Regions from separate parts of the Mesorhizobium sp. M8A.F.Ca.ET.207.01.1.1 genome, predicted to be linked through region 3. Evidence: riboswitches for the same ligand, from Rfam matches in the RefSeq annotation. Region 3 holds a riboswitch; each other region holds the start of a gene.
What was found. Region 3 has a riboswitch for cobalamin ahead of EN850_RS11415 (aromatic ring-hydroxylating dioxygenase subunit alpha). Riboswitches for the same ligand answer to the same signal wherever they lie in the genome.
Positions count from the first base shown of each region.

Region 1: linked by a shared signal. The riboswitch ahead of EN850_RS24025 (CbtB domain-containing protein) and the one ahead of EN850_RS11415 (aromatic ring-hydroxylating dioxygenase subunit alpha) in region 3 are both predicted to bind cobalamin.
Region 2: linked by a shared signal. The riboswitch ahead of EN850_RS23810 (DUF1636 family protein) and the one ahead of EN850_RS11415 (aromatic ring-hydroxylating dioxygenase subunit alpha) in region 3 are both predicted to bind cobalamin.

Region 1 covers NZ_SRUS01000008.1:246,724-253,032, reverse strand. The annotation lists gene cobD (threonine-phosphate decarboxylase CobD) at 1-305, opposite strand, end outside; gene cbiB (adenosylcobinamide-phosphate synthase CbiB) at 304-1,278, shown strand; gene cobO (cob(I)yrinic acid a,c-diamide adenosyltransferase) at 1,275-1,898, opposite strand; gene cobU (bifunctional adenosylcobinamide kinase/adenosylcobinamide-phosphate guanylyltransferase) at 1,900-2,415, opposite strand; gene EN850_RS24030 (CbtA family protein) at 2,408-3,211, opposite strand; gene EN850_RS24025 (CbtB domain-containing protein) at 3,227-3,406, opposite strand; cobalamin riboswitch at 3,443-3,641, opposite strand; gene EN850_RS24020 (aromatic ring-hydroxylating dioxygenase subunit alpha) at 3,785-4,951, shown strand; gene EN850_RS24015 (MFS transporter) at 5,002-6,201, opposite strand.
Region 2 covers NZ_SRUS01000008.1:200,615-206,923, reverse strand. The annotation lists gene EN850_RS23825 (NADH-quinone oxidoreductase subunit B) at 1-416, opposite strand, end outside; gene EN850_RS23820 (NADH-quinone oxidoreductase subunit A) at 407-772, opposite strand; gene EN850_RS23815 (winged helix-turn-helix domain-containing protein) at 1,106-2,305, shown strand; cobalamin riboswitch at 2,335-2,541, shown strand; gene EN850_RS23810 (DUF1636 family protein) at 2,579-3,013, shown strand; gene cobW (cobalamin biosynthesis protein CobW) at 3,010-4,062, shown strand; gene EN850_RS23800 (cobaltochelatase subunit CobN) at 4,079-6,309, shown strand, end outside.
Region 3 covers NZ_SRUS01000003.1:543,146-549,454, reverse strand. The annotation lists gene ugpC (sn-glycerol-3-phosphate ABC transporter ATP-binding protein UgpC) at 1-419, shown strand, start outside; gene EN850_RS11430 (DUF680 domain-containing protein) at 499-747, opposite strand; gene EN850_RS11425 (DUF680 domain-containing protein) at 812-1,018, opposite strand; gene EN850_RS11420 (DUF680 domain-containing protein) at 1,092-1,292, opposite strand; cobalamin riboswitch at 1,787-1,989, shown strand; gene EN850_RS11415 (aromatic ring-hydroxylating dioxygenase subunit alpha) at 2,104-3,351, shown strand; gene EN850_RS11410 (hybrid-cluster NAD(P)-dependent oxidoreductase) at 3,429-4,529, shown strand; gene EN850_RS11405 (PqqD family protein) at 4,669-5,100, shown strand; gene EN850_RS11400 (serine kinase) at 5,134-6,180, shown strand; gene EN850_RS11395 (glycosyltransferase family A protein) at 6,177-6,309, shown strand, end outside.

The DNA.
Region 1 (6,309 bases), on a different contig from region 3:
ACCAATGCCTTGCCGGGCCGCACCAACGATGCCACGCGCGGCAGCAGGATCTGCGTACCAGGCGCCGCCACGACGTTTCCCGCGGAAGGCGCGCCGTAGGTCTTGGCTGCAATCTCTATGAGCTCGCGCCCACGCACGGCCTCCGGCAATCGCCACAGGGCGGTGGCGGGCAGGTCGAAAAGCGGGTAGGAGTGCGGATTGATACCGGTCGAGAGGTCGACGAACGGCAGCACGGCACTAGGGAAAAGCGCCCTTGCCCGGCCAAGACTTCCACCATGGTCCACCGCTCCTTCAAGAAGCTTCATGTCAGTCCTGATCGCTTTCCTGTCATTGGTTGTCGAATTCGCCCTCGGTTATCCCGACTGGCTGTTTCGCGCCATCGGCCATCCGGTGACGTGGTTCGGAAGGCTGATATCCTTTCTCGACTTGAGGCTCAACCGCGCCACTGATCCCGACGCGCTGCGTCGCCAACGTGGTGTCCAGGCGCTTCTCGTCATCGTGCTGGTGCCGGCGGCAGCAGGTCTTTGCGTGCAGCTTGTCCTGCTCTGGTTCGTCCCCTTGGGATTGATCATTGCCGTCCTTCTGGCGACATCGCTTCTGTCGCAGAAAAGCCTTTACGAACACGTCGAAGCCGTCGCCGACGCGCTCGACAGCGGAGGCCTCGACATGGGCCGAGCCGCCGTCTCGCGAATCGTTGGCCGCGATCCCGAAACGCTGGACCGCGCCGGCGTCTGCCGGGCGGCGATCGAGAGCCTGGCGGAGAATTTCTCCGACGGCATCGTCGCCCCCGCCTTCTGGACCGGTGTCGGCGGGCTGGCCGGCGGCGCCGCCTACAAGGCCGCCAACACCGCCGATTCGATGATCGGCCACCGCACCCCACGCCATGAGGCCTTCGGCTGGGCGGCGGCACGCTTCGACGATTGGATCAACCTGCCGGCATCACGGCTGACGGCGGTGCTGATTGTGCTGGCCGCTTTCCTGGTCAAGGGCACCGACCCCGGCAATGCCTGGCAGGCGGTACGGCGCGACGCGAAAAAACACCGCTCGCCCAATGCCGGCTGGCCGGAAGCGGCCATGGCCGGCGCACTTGGCCTCGCGCTCGCCGGGCCGCGCAGCTATGGCGGCGTCGTGGTCGACGACGTCTTCATGGGCGAAGGCGGACGACGCGATGTCGACAGCGGCGACATCCGGCGGGCGCTCCAACTTTATCGTGTCGCCGACTATTTGCTGATTGGCCTGTTTGGGCTGATCGCGGTGATCGCAATCCTGGTGTTCTAGAACTCGATGCCCTGCTGCGCTTTTACGCCGGCGGAAAAATGGTGTTTCGTCAGCCCCATCTCGGTGACCAGGTCCGCCGCCTCGACCAGCGCCGGCTTCGCGTTGCGACCGGTGACGACAACGTGCAGGCCCTCGCGGCGAGCCTTGAGCGCGGCAACCACCTTGTCGAGATCGAGATAATCGTAGCGCAGCGCGATGTTGAGTTCATCGAGCACGACAAGGCTGATCGAGGGGTCGCCAATCAATTCCACGGCCTTGGCCCAGGCGGCTTCGGCGGCCGCGATGTCGCGCTTCAGATCCTGCGTTTCCCAGGTGAACCCCTCGCCCATCGCATGCCAGACGACCCGGTCGCCGAAGGCGGCGAAAGCGTCCTTCTCGCCGGTGTGCCATTTGCCTTTGATGAACTGGACGACGCCGACGCGCTTGCCGTAGCCGAGCATCCGCAGTGCGAGACCGAAGGCGGCCGTGGTCTTGCCCTTGCCGGGGCCGGTGTTGACGATCAGCAACCCCTTCTCGATCGTCTTGCCCGCGACCTCGGCGTCCTGCACCGCCTTGCGCTTGGCCATCTTGGCGCGATGGCGTTCTTCATCCCGGTCTTTGGAGCCCTTGTCTTCGGTCATTTCATTTCACCTTGAGCGGTAGCCCCGCCACCATCAGGAGCACCGTATCGGCGACCGCGGCGACCCGCTGGTTGAGCCGACCGGCGTCGTCGCGAAAACGCCGCGCCAGCGCATTGTCGGGCACGATGCCTTGCCCGACCTCGTTCGACACCACGAACCACGGCCCGCGCGGCCGCGACAGAACGTCCGCCAGCCGTCGGCACGCGGCCTCGACGTCGTGATCCGCCAGCATGTGATTGGTCAGCCACAGCGTCAGGCAGTCGACAAGCACCGGCTGATCATCCGGCAACGCCTCCAGGGCTTCGGCAAGGTCGAGTGGCGCGTCGATGGTCGACCAGCCCTCGCCGCGCCGCGAGCGGTGCAGCGCGATGCGTTCATGCATCTCGTCGTCATAGGCTTGCGCCGTGGCGATATAGGCCCATGGCGAGGGCAACGCCGCCACCAGGGTTTCTGCGTGCGCGCTCTTGCCGGAGCGCGCACCACCGATGATGAAGGTCAGCTTGCCCAGATCAGGCAAAGCTGTCGCGCAGGCTGGTCGCCGTGCCGGTGAAGCGCCCGCGAACCACGCCAACGACCGCGCCGAGCACCAGCCAGAACACCAGATTTGTCACCGTCACCGCCACCACGAACTGATGGTGCAGGCCTTCCGGGATCGGTGTCTCGAAGCTGTCGGGCTGCGGCGCGCCGACAATGTGCGGCGCGACGATCAGCAAGACCGCGAGGATGGTCAACGGCAGCGATCTGCGAAACACGATCAGGCCAAGGCCGATTGCGGTTGCCGCCACCGTTGCCGACCACCAGATCTGGCGCGGCAGGAGATCGGCCGCCGGCATTGCAGGCAACTCCGGCTGCAGGCCGAGGCCAGGCGCCAGTGTGAACACTGCAAAGCCGGCCAGACCCCAGAAAACGCCCTGGCGCCAGTTGCCGACGCCGCCTGCGAATTCCGAAACCGCGACCAGGACCAATGCGAAGCCGATGCCGGTGACGATATTGGCGAGCACGCTGAAGGCGAAACGCTCTAAGCCGTCGGCCGGCGCCCAGCCTTCATCCTCCGCTACCGGAGCAGCTGCTTCCGCTGCCGGCGCGGCGGAACTCATGGCATTGCCTGCCGGAGCGGCCGTGCTCACGGCGCCGGTATCGGTTGTGGCGGGTGCCGCGCCATGGTCGTGGTGATGGCCGCCGCCGGCCTGTTCGTAGACTTCCGCTTTCAGGATCAGTGGAACGGTCGCATAGGCCTGCATGCAGGCGAGAACGACACCGGCCACGAGCCCCGCGATCGCCGCGACGAACACGACGTTGCGAAAAAGGTTCATGATGTCAGATCCCAGTTAGTGGCAGGGAAAGGCCATCGAGTGGCGATAGTCGTGGGCGGCGTTGTGGACCGCATCGATGTGTGAGAAGCCGACAAAACCAACGACGAAGATGCCGAGCAGCGCCGCGAGCGCGAGCTGCATGAAGCGCGACTGCGAGGAGACGGAGGCGCCGAGGGAGACGGTAGCAGTGGTCATTTCCAGTCCTTTCGCCCTCCACCCGAGGGCATAGAAGTCAGTCTTTTCGCCGCCGGCAGGTCTCCTGGCTCGCGGATAAGCGCCCTTCCCCACCTTCCCGAAGAAAAATCTTCAGTGGCATATGGAGAGGACTACCGCACACAGTTGCGGGGGCAGCCACGGCATTGGGCGAAACCTCGCCCGCACCGCATTCCCTCTTGGCTCCCAAAAAGGAACCGACGACGTTGGTGACTATAGGGAAATTCGCCGCGCGCGGCAAACCAAATTCCGACAGCCGCCAGCGCAGGAGCGTCGTATCGGCAAAGCCGCTCCCATCCCGTCCTGATTGACAAACTTCATGGCCGGGTGTCGGCTGGCAAGCCTCACAGGAAGCCAGCCATGCAGCCCAATGCCAGCGAGCGCGATCCTTATAACGGGCTGACCCGTACCGAGCCGACGCTGCCCTCATCGGCATATTGGGACCAGGAGAGCTATAAGCGTGATCTCGACGCCATCTGGTACAGAGACTGGCTGCTCGTCTGCCGCGAGGCCGATCTGGCGCAGCCGCTAGCCTTCCGCCGATTCCGCATCGGCACGCAGGACATCCTCGTGCTGCGCGACGACACAGGTGAGCTGCGCGCCTTCCACAACACCTGCCGCCATCGCGGCTCGCAGCTTTGCCAGGAGAGCGAGGGCCGCCTGAAAGCGCGGCTGATAACCTGCCCCTATCATGCCTGGTCCTACTCGCTGCGCGGCGACCTGGTGCGCGTGCCGTCGAAATCGCTGCCCGACAGCTTCGACAAGGCCGATCACCCGCTTTATCGCGTCGCGCTCTCGGTGTGGCGCGGCTTCGTCTTCGTCAATCTTGCTGAAGATGCCGCCGGCTCGGCGCAATCCTCCTTCGATCCCGCTTCCGGCAACCTCGGCAACTGGCCGCTCGAAACGCTGGTCTCAGGCCATATGCTGCGCAAGGTCATGAACTGCAACTGGAAGATCTTTTGGGAAAACTTCAACGAGTGCCTGCACTGTCCGGGCGTCCACAAGGATTTGTCGCGGCTGGTGCCGATCTATGGCCGCGGCCTGATGAGCCGGCATGACGATCCCGAATGGCTCCGCCACGCCGACAATGACGCGCCGGAATTTTCCGGCGGCTTGCGCGCAGGCGCCCAGACCTGGTCGCGCGACGGCCAGACGCACGGGCCGGTCTTCTCAGGGCTGAAGCCGGCGGAACGCAGCGCCGGCCAGACCTATGCCACCAGCCTGCCCTCGATGTTCATCGTCGGCCATGTCGACTATGTCAGGACCGTGCGCCTGGTGCCGCTCGGTCCCGAACAGACGGAGCTTGTCGCGGAGTGGCTGTTCGCGCCCGAGGCCCTCGCCGAGACCGATATCGACAACATCATCACCTTTGGCACACAGGTGCTGGAGGAGGACGCCGCCATCTGCGAGGTCAACCAGAAGGGCTTGCGCTCGATGCGCCACACAGCCGGCGTGCTGATGCCCGAGGAATATGATCTGCACCGCTTCCACAATTGGGTGCGCGAGCGCCATGCGGCGGTGACATGAGGGTATGTCGAGATTCAGGTCAGGCCGGCATCACCTGAATATCGACATACCTACAGGGACTTCGGCAGGTAGCGCCAGGTCATGAAGCCGCAAAACGCCGCCAGCAGGCTGAGGGTGACGAACACCGATCCCAGGCCGAAGAACGCCAGCACCACCGAATAGACCAGCGGCGGCGTCAGTTCGGAAAAATCGAGATAGGTGCGGTAGACCGCCGCCATCTGCGCCCGCTCATAGGAGCGTACCGAGCGCATGAAGGCGGTCGAACCCAGGGCGTCGAGCGCGATGGTGAAGAAGGCGCCGCACAACAGGAAGGCGCCGGTCAGCAACGGTGCTGTCGCTCCGATCGTGCCGGCGGCCAGCAGCGATGCCGACATGGCGAAATAGGCAAACGTCATGGTGCGCCGGCCGCCAAAGCGCTTTCCTGCCTTGCCCCAGAAGATAGCCATGAACAAAAGCGCGTTGCCGGCCGAGACCAGCAGGCCGCCGGCGATATCGCCCTGCCCGGTGATGACCATGAACAGCGGCCCATAGACGAAGAATGTCGTCCAGAAGCAGGAGCGGCCGAAGGCGATCAGCCAGGCGAGTCTGAGCCTCGGCTGCGCCACGAAGCGGCCGATATTGGCGAGCGGATTGGCCGGCCGCGTCTTACCCGGGCGGATCGACGGGTTGTCACCCAGCCGGTAGGTCCAGAACAGCGCCAGCAAGGCCAGGGCGAACACCGCCACCGCGCCATGCGCGGCATAGATGCCGAAATGCGCGTAAAGAAAGATGCCGAGCGTCGGCCCACAGGTCCAGGCAACCATCGACCACGCCATGCGCAGCGATTCGGCCTGCATGAAGTCGGTCTTGCGGATGTGGTCCATGATGTAGAGGTTGAGCGTGATCGACAGCGCGCTGGCGCCCATGACGCGGCACAGCATGCCGGCCAGTTGCCCGGCGAGCGTATGGGTAACGAAGAACAGCGAGCCTATGGCAAGCAGGCAGGCGCCGGCGGTGTACACCCACCGCCGCGCGAAGCGGCGGATCAGCATCGGCATGAACAGGGTCACCGACAGGCCGAGCAGCGACACGACGGTGTAGAGGATCGAGACGACCTGCTCGTTGTGCAGGATTTCGTAGGCCTGGATCGGGATGACGCTCGACACCATGGCGCGGGCGAAGGATTCGACCGCGTAGAGCGAGGCGAAGGTGCGCGCGTCCGCGGCCTTGAGGGCCGGAAGCCAGATCGGATGGCGCACATGGGTGGACATTGCTTCCCCAAACAGAATCGCGGCGCCAAATCTGGCGCGGACATTTCAGGCCCATTAAGAGGAAACCGACGCACACCCGGCAAAAAGCGAAGCCGGTCAAAGGCTTTC
Region 2 (6,309 bases), on a different contig from region 3:
TTGGCGCAGGAGCCCATCGAGATGACGTAGCGCGGCTCCGGCATCTGGTCGTAGACCTTGCGCAGCGCCGGCGCCATCTTGTTGGTCAGCGTGCCGGCCACGATCATGATGTCGGACTGGCGCGGAGACGCGCGCGGCGCGACACCGAAGCGCTCCGAATCGTAACGCGGCATCGAGGTGTGGATCATCTCGACCGCGCAGCACGCCAAACCGAAGGTCATGAACATCAGCGAGCCGCTGCGCGCCCAGGTGATCAGCGCCTCGGTCGAGGTGACCAGAAAACCCTTGTCTGCAAGCTCATTGTTGATTTCGAGGAAGAAGGGATCGTCCTCCCCCACCGGCCTGCCGGTGTTGGGATCGATGATGCCCTTGGGCTTTGGCGCGACGAGGGTGCCTGAACTGTCGTTCAATCCCATTCCAGCGCTCCTTTTTTCCATTCATAGGCAAAGCCGATGGTCAGCACCGCCAAAAACACCATCATCGACCAGAAGCCGAGCATGCCGATCTTCGAGAAGGACACTGCCCAGGGAAACAGGAAGGCCACTTCGAGGTCGAAGATGATGAACAGGATCGACACCAGGTAGAAACGAATGTCGAACTTCATGCGGGCATCGTCGAACGAGTTGAAACCGCACTCGTAGGCGGACAGCTTTTCGGGATCGGGGTTGCGGTAGGCCACCAGGAACGGTGCGACCAGCAGCGCCAGGCCGACCACCAGCGCCACGCCGATGAACAGGACGATGGGCAGGTACGAACTGAGGAGTGCGTTCATGCAGCGGCTTTCCGTTGGCGCCAATCCACGTTGATTACAGCACCGGACCTTAATGCGGAAGCGTGACAGTTTAACCGCTGAACCGTTTTAAGGAGCCTATGCTGCAACGCGGCGAGGGTTAGCGCAGCACTTCCAGCGAAGCAAGTCAAACCTTGTTCAAAACAACGAGCTGGACGGCATTCCGGGAGAAACTGGTCTCATAGGCTCCTGTTTGATTTCCTTCTCTTTTTACTCCACTTTTCTCTCCTGACAGGGTTGCCGCCAAAACCCTGCTAGCATGGGCTGGAATCACCCATCACATCTTTGTCAAAGCACCCTCAGAGTGACGCCTGCATGAAGGAAAAGATCTCGCTAGCCGCCGCCCGGCGCATCGCGCTCGCCGCTCAGGGATTTCTCGATCCCCGCCCCGCCGGCATGCCCGACCGCCGCCATTTCGCCCGCGTTCTGTCCCGCACCGGCCTGTTGCAGATCGATTCCGTCAGTGCGGTGGTGCGTGCCCACTATATGCCGCTCTATTCGCGTCTGGGTCCCTATCCCGTCGCCTTGCTCGACAACGCCGCCGTGACGCGTAAGCGCACGGTGTTCGAATATTGGGCGCACGAGGCTTCATTCCTGCCGGTCGAGACGTACCCGCTGATGCGCTGGCGCATGCAGCGCGCCGAGCAAGGCGATGAAATGTATCTGGGGCTGGCCAAATGGGGCCGTGAGCACGCTGCCTATATAGAAGAGATCTACCGCCAGGTCGTCGATCGTGGCCCGATCGCCGCTTCGGCGCTGGAAGGCCAGAAAGGCTCCGGCGGCTGGTGGGGTTGGAGCCACGCCAAGCACGCCTTCGAATGGCTGTTCTGGGCCGGCCGCATCACCACGGCGCACCGGCGCGGTTTCGAGCGCTTCTATGACCTGCCGGAGCGGGTGCTGCCGCAAGCGATCCTCGACCTGCCGGTACCGGCGCCCCCGGACGCGCACCGCGAACTGCTGCGCATTTCCGCCCGCGCCCACGGCATCGCCACATCAGGCGACCTGCGCGACTATTTCCGGCTCTCCCCCGCCGACATGAAAGGCCGGCTCGAGGAACTGGTCGAACTCGGCGAGTTGTTGCCGGTCCGTGTCGAGGGGTGGGACAAGCCAGCTTACCTTCACAGGGATGCGCGTTTGCCACGCAAGATCGAGGCCCGCGCCCTGCTGGCGCCGTTCGATCCCGTCGTCTTCGAGCGCTCGCGCTCGGAGCGGCTGTTCGATTTTCACTATCGCATCGAAATCTACACCCCGGCCGAGAAGCGCCAATACGGCTACTATGTCCTGCCCTTCCTGCTTGGCGACAGGATCGTGGCGCGCGTCGACCTCAAAGCCGACCGGCCGGCCAGTGTCCTGCGCGTCCATGCCGCCTATGCCGAGCCCGGCGCGCCGCCTGAAACCGCCGCTGAACTTTTCGAGGAATTGAAGCAGATGCAGGGCTGGCTTGGGCTTGAACGCATCGAAGTGACGCCTGCCGGCGACCTCGGCCCGGCGCTGTCCGACATCGCGGTGTCGTAAGCTCGCGTTGACACCGCTGCCCGCAAGAGCCTAAATCCGATCCAGACGGTCTCCTCTCGGCAAAGGGAGGAGCCAAGAGGGAATGCGGTGCGGGCCGAAAAGCCCAAATCCGCGGCTGTCCCCGCAACTGTAAGCGAAGAGCCAAGGCCGAAAGCCACTGGGATTGTCCCGGGAAGGCGGCTACCCAAGGCGATGACCCGCGAGCCAGGAGACCTGCCGTCTGGAATGCAAGAATCCGATCGCCCGGCGGGTTTTCCGGGCAAGGAGCCTGATTTGGATCGCGACAGCAGTTTCTCGGCTGAAACAACGGACATTTCGTCCGGCGGGGATGATCCCCTGGCCGGCATCACTGTCATCGTCTGCGCCTCCTGTCGCGACGAGACCGGTTCCGACGCCCATCCCCGGGCCGGCGAACTTCTGGCTGAAGATACCCGCCAAGCCGCCTCGGGCGAGCAAATTCGCATCCGCACGGTCGAATGCCTCGGCAATTGCAAGCGCAGGCTGAGCGCCGCGATCCTGCGCGACGGATGCTGGAGCTATGTGTTCGGCGACCTGACCACAACCAGCGGCGCCGATCTCGTCGCCGGCGCGAAACTCTTCGCCACCTCGACCGACGGCGTCATTCCCTGGCGCGGCCGGCCCGATAGCCTCAAGCGCGGCCTCGTTGCCCGCATCCCTCCTCTCGACATGCTGAAGGACTTGATATGACCGCTCCAAATTCGGCCGGCAATCTCTCCCGCGTTCCCTGCACCGTCGTTACCGGCTTCCTCGGCGCCGGCAAGACGACGCTGGTCCGCCATCTCCTGGAAAATGCCGGCGGCAAGCGGATTGCCATCATCGTCAACGAATTCGGCGATATCGGCATCGACGGCGAAATCCTCAAGGGCTGCGGTATCGACACCTGCCCCGAGGAAAACATCGTCGAACTGGCCAATGGCTGCATCTGCTGCACCGTCGCCGACGATTTCGTGCCAGCGCTCGACCAGATCCTGTCGCTGACGCCGAAGGTCGACCACATCCTGATCGAAACCTCCGGTCTCGCCCTCCCCAAACCTCTGGTCCAGGCGTTCCAGTGGCCGACGGTGAAAAGCCGCGTCACCGTCGATGGCGTCATCGCCGTGGTCGACGGTCCCGCACTTGCGGAAGGCCGCGTCGCCAACGACATGGAAGCCCTGCAGGCGCAACGCGCCGGGGACGAAAGCCTCGACCATGACGATCCGGTCGAAGAGGTGTTCGAGGACCAGATCGCCTGCGCCGACCTGATCATCCTGTCGAAGAGCGACCTGATGGACGCCGAGGGCGCGGCCCGCGCCAACGCCATCGTCAACGAACACTCCGCCCGCGCCGTGAAGATCGTGCCGACGTCGCATGGCAAGGTCGATCCCTCGGTGCTGCTCGGGCTTGGTCTTGCCGTCGAGGACGACATCGAGAACCGCAAGTCCCATCACGACGGCGCATTCGACCACGAGCATGACGACTTCGACACGTTCATCGTCGACATTCCCTCGATCGCCAATCCCGACGATCTGGCAAAACGTGTCGCAGAGGCCGCCGAACAGGAAAACGTGCTGCGTGTAAAAGGCTTCGTCGAGGTCGGCGGCAAGCCGATGCGGCTCCTGCTGCAGGCCGTCGGCCCACGGGTCAATCATTACTATGACCGTGCCTGGAGCGCCGAGGACGACCGCCGCTCGCGCCTGGTCGTCATTGGTCTCAAGGGGCTGAACCGTCCGGCGATCGAACGTATCCTCGCCGGCTGATTAGACACGGACCGCGATGCACATCCTCACCACGACCTCCGCTTCGCTTGACGACCTCGCCGAGCCTGTCGATCTCAGGCAGACGCCGGCGGATATCGTGGCCTTGTCCTTCACCGACAGCGATCTCGCCGGACTGGCGGCGGCGTGGAAGGCGGACGCCGACCGCCTGCCCTCCATGCGGCTTGCGGCACTGCGCGATCTGCGCCATCCCATGTCCGTCGACCTCTGGATCGACAGCGTCGCCCGCCATGCCAAGGTCATCCTAGTGCGCATCCTCGGCGGCAACGACTGGTGGCGCTATGGCTGCGACCAGCTGGCGGTGATTGCCCGTGAGCGCGGCATCAAACTGGCGCTGCTTCCGGGTGAAAGCCATGACGAGGATCTCAGGCTGATCGAAGCCTCGACGCTGCCACGCGCCGAACTCGACGGCCTGCTTGGCTATTTCCGAGAGGGCGGCCCGGCCAATATGAGCGCGCTGGTTCGGAGGCTGGCAGGCCTGGCTGGACAGGATACGTCCGTCGCCAGTCCGGTCAGCGTGCCGAAGGCCGGTTACTATCAGTCTGGATTGGGGGTCGCGGAGGAGCCGGACCTTTCAGATGTCGGTGCTCCCATCGTCCCTATCCTCTTCTACCGCTCGATGCTGCTCGCGGCCGACGTTGCCCCGATCGATGCGCTGGCCGAGGCCTTGCGCTCCCAGGGACTGGCAGCGGTCCCGATCTTCGTTTCCAGCCTCAAGGATCCTGTGTCCCTGGCGTTCGTCGAAAATGCCATCGCATCGCTGAAACCTGCCGCCATCATCACCGCGACCGCCTTCGCTTCGGGTGCCGAACCCGGTGTCGAAACCCTGTTCAACCGCGCCGGCGTGCCGGTTTTCCAGGTCATCGTCGCCACCACGCGTCGCGACATCTGGGAAAACAACCAGCGCGGCCTGGCGCCGGCCGACCTTGCCATGCATGTCGTGCTGCCCGAACTCGATGGCCGCATCCTCGCCGGCGCCATTTCCTTCAAGGACGAGAGCGATGTCGATCCGGCGCTTGGCCATCGTGCGTTGGCCAACCGGCCGGAACCTGATCGTGTGACGCAGGTGGTTAAGCGCGTTGCGGCCTTCATCCGCCTGCGGGAGACATCGCGCGCAGAGCGCAAATTGGCGATCCTGATTCCCGACTATCCCAGCGCTCCTGGCCGCACCGGCTATGCGGTCGGGCTGGATGTGCCGTCCAGTGTGCTGGTGATGCTGCACGACTTGAGCGAACAGGGCTATGCCGTTGACGGGATTCCGCAAACACCGCGTGAATTGCTGGATTTGTTGGAGCGGGGCGACAGCGGGCTGGGGTTCGACGACTATCGTGCCTTTTCTATTGAGCTTCCGACATCGGCAATTGCCGCGGTAGACGCCGCGTGGGGCAGAGCAGATCAGGAGACAGGTTTGCGCGAGGCGCCCCCCTCTGTCCTGCCGGACATCTCCCCCACACGGGGGGAGATTGTGCCCGCATCTCCGCTTTCGCCAATTTCGAAGGTTAAAGAACGGGCGCCGAAGTTGCCAATCTCCCCCCTCGTGGGGGAGATGTCCGGCAGGACAGAGGGGGGCGCTCAAGCGCCAGCCTCAGCAAACTTCCCCTTCCGTGCCGCAACCTTCGGCAACATCACCGTGGCACTCGCCCCTGATCGCGGCCGTTCCGCCGATCGCCGCGCCGATTACCACGACCCGACACTGCCTCCGCGCCACGCCTTGATCGCCTTCGGCCTCTGGCTGCGCAAATCGCTCGGCGTCCATGCCTTTATCCACGTCGGCGCCCACGGCACGCTAGAATGGCTGCCCGGCAAGACCGTCGCGCTTTCGCAAAACTGCTTCCCCGAGATCGTGACCGGGTCCCTGCCCGTCATCTATCCCTTCATCGTCTCCAATCCAGGCGAGGCGGCGCAGGCCAAACGGCGCATCGCCGCCGTCACCCTTGGCCATCTGCCGCCGCCGCTCGCCGGTGCAGGTCTCGACGAGGACCAGCACAAGCTCGAACGCCTGGTCGATGAATACGCCCAGGCCGATGGCCTTGACCGCCGCCGCCGCGACCGTCTCGCCAGGCTGATTGTCGAAACCGCGCAAAAGACCGGCCTTGCCTCCGAAGCCGGCGTCGCCAAAACCGATGCGCCCGACGAAGCGCTGCGCCGCATCGACGCCTGGCTCTGCGATCTCAAGGACTTCGCTATCAAGGACGGGCTGCATATCTACGGCCGCGCGCCCGAGGGCGA
Region 3 (6,309 bases):
CCCAGTTCATCGGCTCGCCGGCCATGAACATCCTGCCGGCCACGGTCGACAAGACGGGCAACCCGACCATCATCAGCCATGTCGGCGGCCGCAAGGCGACGGTGCCGATCGCGACGCCTGCTTCGGCAAAGGGAGCGGCGGTCAGCTTCGGCGTGCGGCCGGAAGATCTCGCGATCGCCAGTGGTGCGGACTATCTGTTCGAGGGGACGGTCGATTATGTCGAGCAGCTCGGCGAGGTTCAGTTGGTCTATATCGACATCGGCCGTGCCGACCTGCCGCTGGTGACCAAGCTGCCGGGCAATGTCGAGGTCAAGCGCGGCTCGACGCTGCAGTTGACCGCCAATGCCGGCGACCTTCATATCTTCGATGCGGATGGACGGTCGTTCGCGCTGCACGAAGCGGAAGCAAAAGCCGCCTGAGGCCAGCCATGTCTCGACAACGCAAAAAGAGAGCGGCGGGCAGGCCCGTCGCTCTCTTTTTATACATCACGACGGCTGGTTAGTTGTTGCCGAAGAGATTGCGGTCTGCGCCGTGAGGGGCGGACTTCTGCACGTCGCCGGACGAGTTGAGCAGCTTGTAGATTGGTGAGTCGCTGTTGCGGACCGAACCCGTATGCGACGTATCGACATTGACGGTCGACGATGCAGTGGGCTGATTGGCGCCATTGGAGCCATAGTTGTCACTGCCGGCGAAAGCGCTGCCGGAGAGGGCCAGAACGGCGGCGGCAGCAATGAGGATCTTGTTCATTTCCAATACTCCTGATGTCTTGAATTCCACGAGTGGCGAGCGAGCCCGCCACTCGCAACAGGCGTCAACGGCCGAAGAGGTTGCGATCGCTACCCGGCCGGGCAGGCGCCTCGGTGGCCGGAGCCGACTTGCCGATCGACGCGGTGTTCGCGTTGTCGGTCGACGTGACAGCCGCCTGGTTGGCGCCGCTCGAACCGTAGTTGTCGCTGCCGGCAAAGGCGCTGCCGGAGAGGGCCAGGACGGCGGCGGCGGCAATGAGGATCTTGTTCATTTTAGGTACTCCTGAATTTGTGGCATCCACCCCGCGCGGCAGGGTCGCCCCGCCGCAAGCCGGGGATCGGCTGTTAGTTGTTGCCGAAGAGATTGTGGTCGGCGCCCTGGGCAGGCGTCTGAGCAGCCGGCTCCGACTTGCTGGTCGAAGCGGTGTACGAGCTGTCGACAGTGGCAGCGGGGGTGGCGGCGTTCGAACCGTAATGGTCGCTACCAGCGAAGGCGCTGCCGGAAATGGCCAGAAGGGCGGCGGCAGTGAGAACAATCTTTTTCATTTTGGGTACTCCAGTATTTTTCCGTCCGTCTAGCGGCGTGTCTTGGGATTAAAATCGCGTCGTTCGGACCGCCCCGATGTGGGAGAGCACCTCTGCTGTTTCCAATCACGAAGTTGTTCAGCGTGGACCATGACTCTACCACTTGAAATTGTACCAATGATTTCCACATCTGTTATTTTCTGTCGTTATATCAATCAGTTAGCTAAAAATGACACCCCGATCACCAACTGTATCGGAGGCTCGGCGTTCACACCGTCCTGCACGCACCGTCAACAGAAACGAACCGTTCGGTTCGATTTTAGAATCTGCTAATAGTCACTTTTCGAAACTGTTAACCTTTTCGCCCCCGGCAAAGGGGTCGAAAAACGGTGCCGGCGCGCCTGGCGACAGAAGGCGATTTGATGATGCGACCCCTGTCACGACGTTCCAGCATGCGTGTCGCGCCGCATGGATGCGATGTCGCTTTTCATGCCGATGTCGCAAACCCTGCCGTGATTAGATCAGGCATCTCAGGTGCCGCTGCGTGACGACGGAGCGGAGAATTGGGAAGCCGGTCAGATTCCGGCGCTGCCCCCGCAACGGTGGTGGAGTTCAAGTCGCAACGGGAGACCACTGGGCGTAAGCCTGGGAAGGTGTCGCGATGGTCCGTAAGGACGACTCCAGAGCCCGGAAACCAGCCCGAGATGGCTAGAACTCGACTGATCGCGGTGGGCGGTCAAGAGGCGGATGGTGTTTGTCCGGCTTTGCGCCGATCTGCGTCCAGTCCTTCCTCAATCACCACCAGTTCAGTCCTTGAAAATGAGGACAGGACATGGACGCGCGCAACGACATGCTGAGGCTCTTGAACAGCCGCAGACAAGGCTTTTCGCTGGAACAGCCTTTTTACACCGACCCGGACTACTTCAAGCTCGACATGGAGCTGATCTGGTATCGCGACTGGCTGTTCATCGGCCACGATTGCGAATTGCCCAAGCCGGGCAGCTTCATCACCGTGCAGATCGGCGACTATCCTATCGTGCTGGTGCGCGATCAGCAGGGCAAGATCAACGCCTTCCACAATTCCTGCCGCCATCGCGGCAGCCGCGTCTGCAACAGCGACAAGGGCATGGCCGCCAAACTGGTCTGTCCCTATCACCAGTGGACCTATGAGCTGGACGGGCGCCTGCTGTTCGCCCGCCAGATGGCCGAGGGGTTCGACAAGAGCCAGTTCGGGCTGAAGCCGGTCGCCTGCGAAAGCGTCGCCGGCTATGTCTTCATCTGCCTGGCCAAGGAGCCGGCCGACTTCGCGCCGATGCGGGCGATGATCGAGCCCTATCTCAAGCCGCACCGGCTGAGCGAGGCCAAGATCGCCTTCGAGAGCACGATCATCGAGAAGGGCAATTGGAAGCTGGTCTGGGAAAACAACCGCGAATGCTATCATTGCGCGGGCAATCATCCCGAACTGTGCAAGACCTTCCCGGAAGCACCGACCGTGACCGGCGTGCAAGGCGCCGACAGCGATCCGGAGATGCTGGCGCACTGGGCGAAGTGCGAAGCTGTTGGCCTGCCCAGCAAATTCCGCATCGACCCGGCCGGGCAATACCGCGCCACCCGCGCGCCGCTGCTGCGCGACGCCCAGAGCTACACGATGACCGGCAAGCGGGCGGTGAGGAAGGACCTGTCCGACAGCGTTTCGGCCGACCGCATCGGCACGCTGATGCACTATCACTACCCGACGACCTGGAACCACATCCTCGTTGATCATGCCGTCACCTTCCGCGTGCTGCCGGTCAGCGCCACCGAAACGGCAGTGACGACGAAGTGGTTGGTGCACAAGGACGCGGTCGAGGGTGTCGACTACGATCTCGCCGAACTCACCCATGTCTGGACCGAGACCAACGACCAGGACCGCCGCATCGTCGAGGAGAACGCTTTCGGTATCCTGTCGCCGGCCTATGAACCCGGCCCGTATTCGGAGCTGCATGAAGGCGGCGTCATCCAGTTCGTCGACTGGTATGCCCGCTTCATCGGTCCGCGCCTGGCCGAAGGCGGGCGGCCGGCGCTGCGCAGCGTCGCCTAGCGCATGTCACCCAAAAGTGTGCAGCGGTTTTGGGATCACGACATCCGCAAAATGAAAGGTATGCAGGGATGAATGCGATGACCGACCTTGGCCTCTATCGCCATCTCGACCAGATGGCGCCCTGGAACGACAGGCTGCAGGTGCTGGAAGTGACCGGTGTCAGCGACGAGGCGCCCGACGTCAAGACCTTCACCTTCCGGTCCGACAACCAGACCTGGTTCCGCTACAAGCCGGGCCAGTTCGTGACGCTGGAACTGCCGACGCCGGATGGGCCGCTGATGCGCACCTACACGCTGTCGTCGTCGCCGTCGCGGCCGTTCTCGATCGCGGTGACGGTGAAGGCGCAGGCGGGCAGCATCGGCACACGCTGGATGTTCGATCACCTGGCGCCCGGCTCGCACGTCAAGGCCTATGGACCGGGCGGCGACTTTTCACTGCACAGCCATCCGGCGGCGAAATATCTGTTCGTCTCGGCCGGCTCCGGCGTGACGCCGATGATGTCGATGCTGCGCTGGCTGAACGACTGTGCGCCATGGACCGATGTCGGTTTCGTCAACTGCGCGCGGCGCCCGGAAGAAATCATCTTCCGCAAGGAACTCGAACTGCTCGGTGGCCACATGCCTGGCCTGTCGCTCGGCTTCATGATCGAGGAGCGGTCGAGCCGCGAGGGCTGGTACGGCCATATGGGCCGCATCGACGCCATCCGGCTGCCGCTCCTGGCACCCGATTTCCGCGAACGCGAAATCTTCTGCTGTGGGCCCGATCCCTTCATGCGCGCCGTGCGCGGCATGCTCGAAGCCGCCGGCTTCGACATGGCAAAATACCATCAGGAAAGCTTTGCCGCGCCGGCCGTGGACGAAGTCCCGGCACCGTTTGCCGCGCCGGCTGAAGACGGCGCGGCAATTTCCGTCGAAGCCGCGACGCCGATCCGCTTCGCGCTTTCGGATGTCGACGCCGACTGCGTCGCCGGCCAGACCGTGCTGCAGACCGCGCGCGCCTCGGGCGTGCGAATACCGGCGGCCTGCGAATTCGGCCTGTGCGGAACCTGCAAGGTGAAGAAAGTCTCCGGCAGCGTCGAGATGAGCCACAATGGCGGCATCCTCGATCATGAGATCGACGACGGCTTCATCCTGGCCTGTTGTTCCAAGCCATTGTCGGCGCTGGAAATCGAGGCTTGATCCGCCCGTCCTTCGACTGATCCCGGAAATGTCGGCGCCTTGCCGGCAAGGTTACCTTGCCAAGGAACGACCGAAAGTCTACAGGCGTTGTCGGTGGAAGCGGTCCTGCTGGCGGGCAGGGATGTAAAGCGGGGCAACAATGAAGCATGAATCCCATGCCTATGCGGTTGCGAGCCGGGATATCGTTTTCGAATCCTTCGATGGCGAGGCCGTGGTGCTCAACCTTGCCAATGGCAAATATTTCGGCTTCTCCGATTCCGGCAGCAAGGCGTGGCAGGTGCTTTCGTCCGGAGCGGACGCCCAGGCTCTGATCGGGCTGGCCGCGGGCGGCTCGACAATAAGCCAGGCCGAACTCGAACACTTCATATCGCAGCTGCTCGAACTGGGTTTGCTGGTGCGTTCGGAAGCGGCGGCGCAGCCACTGCCGGGCGAATTGCAAGCCGAGCTTGCCGCCACCAGCGAGCCGCTCAATGTCAGCATCCACGACGACCTCGCGGACTTGATCGTCGTTGATCCCATCCATGAGGTCGAGGAACCCCTTGGCTGGCCGGCGGTCAAGCAGGCTTCCTGATCGGCCGGCCGCAGCCGTGATGGAAGGCGCTTGATGCCGCGCGTCACGCTCGAAACCCTGCCGGACTACGCCCGGTATCTCATCGCCGCCGCTGAAGGCGCTGCCTCGCGCTATCCGACCATACGGCGGGTTCGGCTGCCCGGGCTGGAACTGGCCGTGCATCTGGGTCACGGTGTGCTCGCCGACGCCCTGAGCCATGCATTTGTCGAGGCCGCTCACGATCAGGAACCGTCCACCTGCCGCATCTTCATCGCTCATCCCGGCATCGACGGCATCCCGGAGCCGGCGCGATGGGGCGACGCGCATTTCACCGAGCACGGCTTTGCCAAACGGCTCGCCGAAGCGGGGTTACGCGGCCACTATTTCCACGATCTAGATTTCTGGCAGATCTACGATCCGCAACGTTGCGTTGGCGTACAGCTGATGGCCTCGGCCGATGCCTTTCCGCCTTGGGAGCCGGGGGCACCGGTGCGCGCCTTCCTGCATTGGGAATATGCCGCACGCGGCATGCGGCTGACCCATGCCGGCACGCTCGGCATCGATGGCAAGGGTATCCTCCTTGCCGGCTCGGGTGGAGCCGGGAAATCCGGCACCGTCGCCGCCGGCCTGCTCAACGGACTAGACAGTGTCGGCGACGACTATGTGCTGATCGATCTCGCCGGAGGCGTGACCGCGCGGCCCCTTTTCTCGACCTTGAAGCAGGACGCGCAAGGTTTCACGCGGCTGGGCCTGCAAAAGCGGCTAACGGCGCAAGGCCCGCTGAACTGGCAGGGCAAGCACATGTTTCACGTCGATGACATCGCGCCCAGGCCGGTGCCCGCGATGCTGGACATCGTTGCGCTGATGGTGCCACATATTAGCGGTGGCGGAGCAAGTTCGATCATGCCGGTGTCGCGCAGGGATGCCATGATTGCCTTGGCGCCGTCCGGCATCGCACAGATGCCGGGCGAACGCGAAAGCGGCTTTCGCTTCTTCAGCGAATTGACGCGCCGCCTGCCGTGCTTTCGTTTGTCCCTCGGCACCGACCCGGCGGAGATCGCCGGCACGATCGAGGACGTCCTGACACGAGGCGCCCGGTGAAGCTCAGCGTGATCATGCCTGTGTACAATCGCGAGCGCTACGTCGTCCCGGCGCTGCGCTCGTTGATCAGGCAGCGCGCTGACGCCGACTTCGACATCATCGTCATCGACGATGGCTCCACGGACGCCT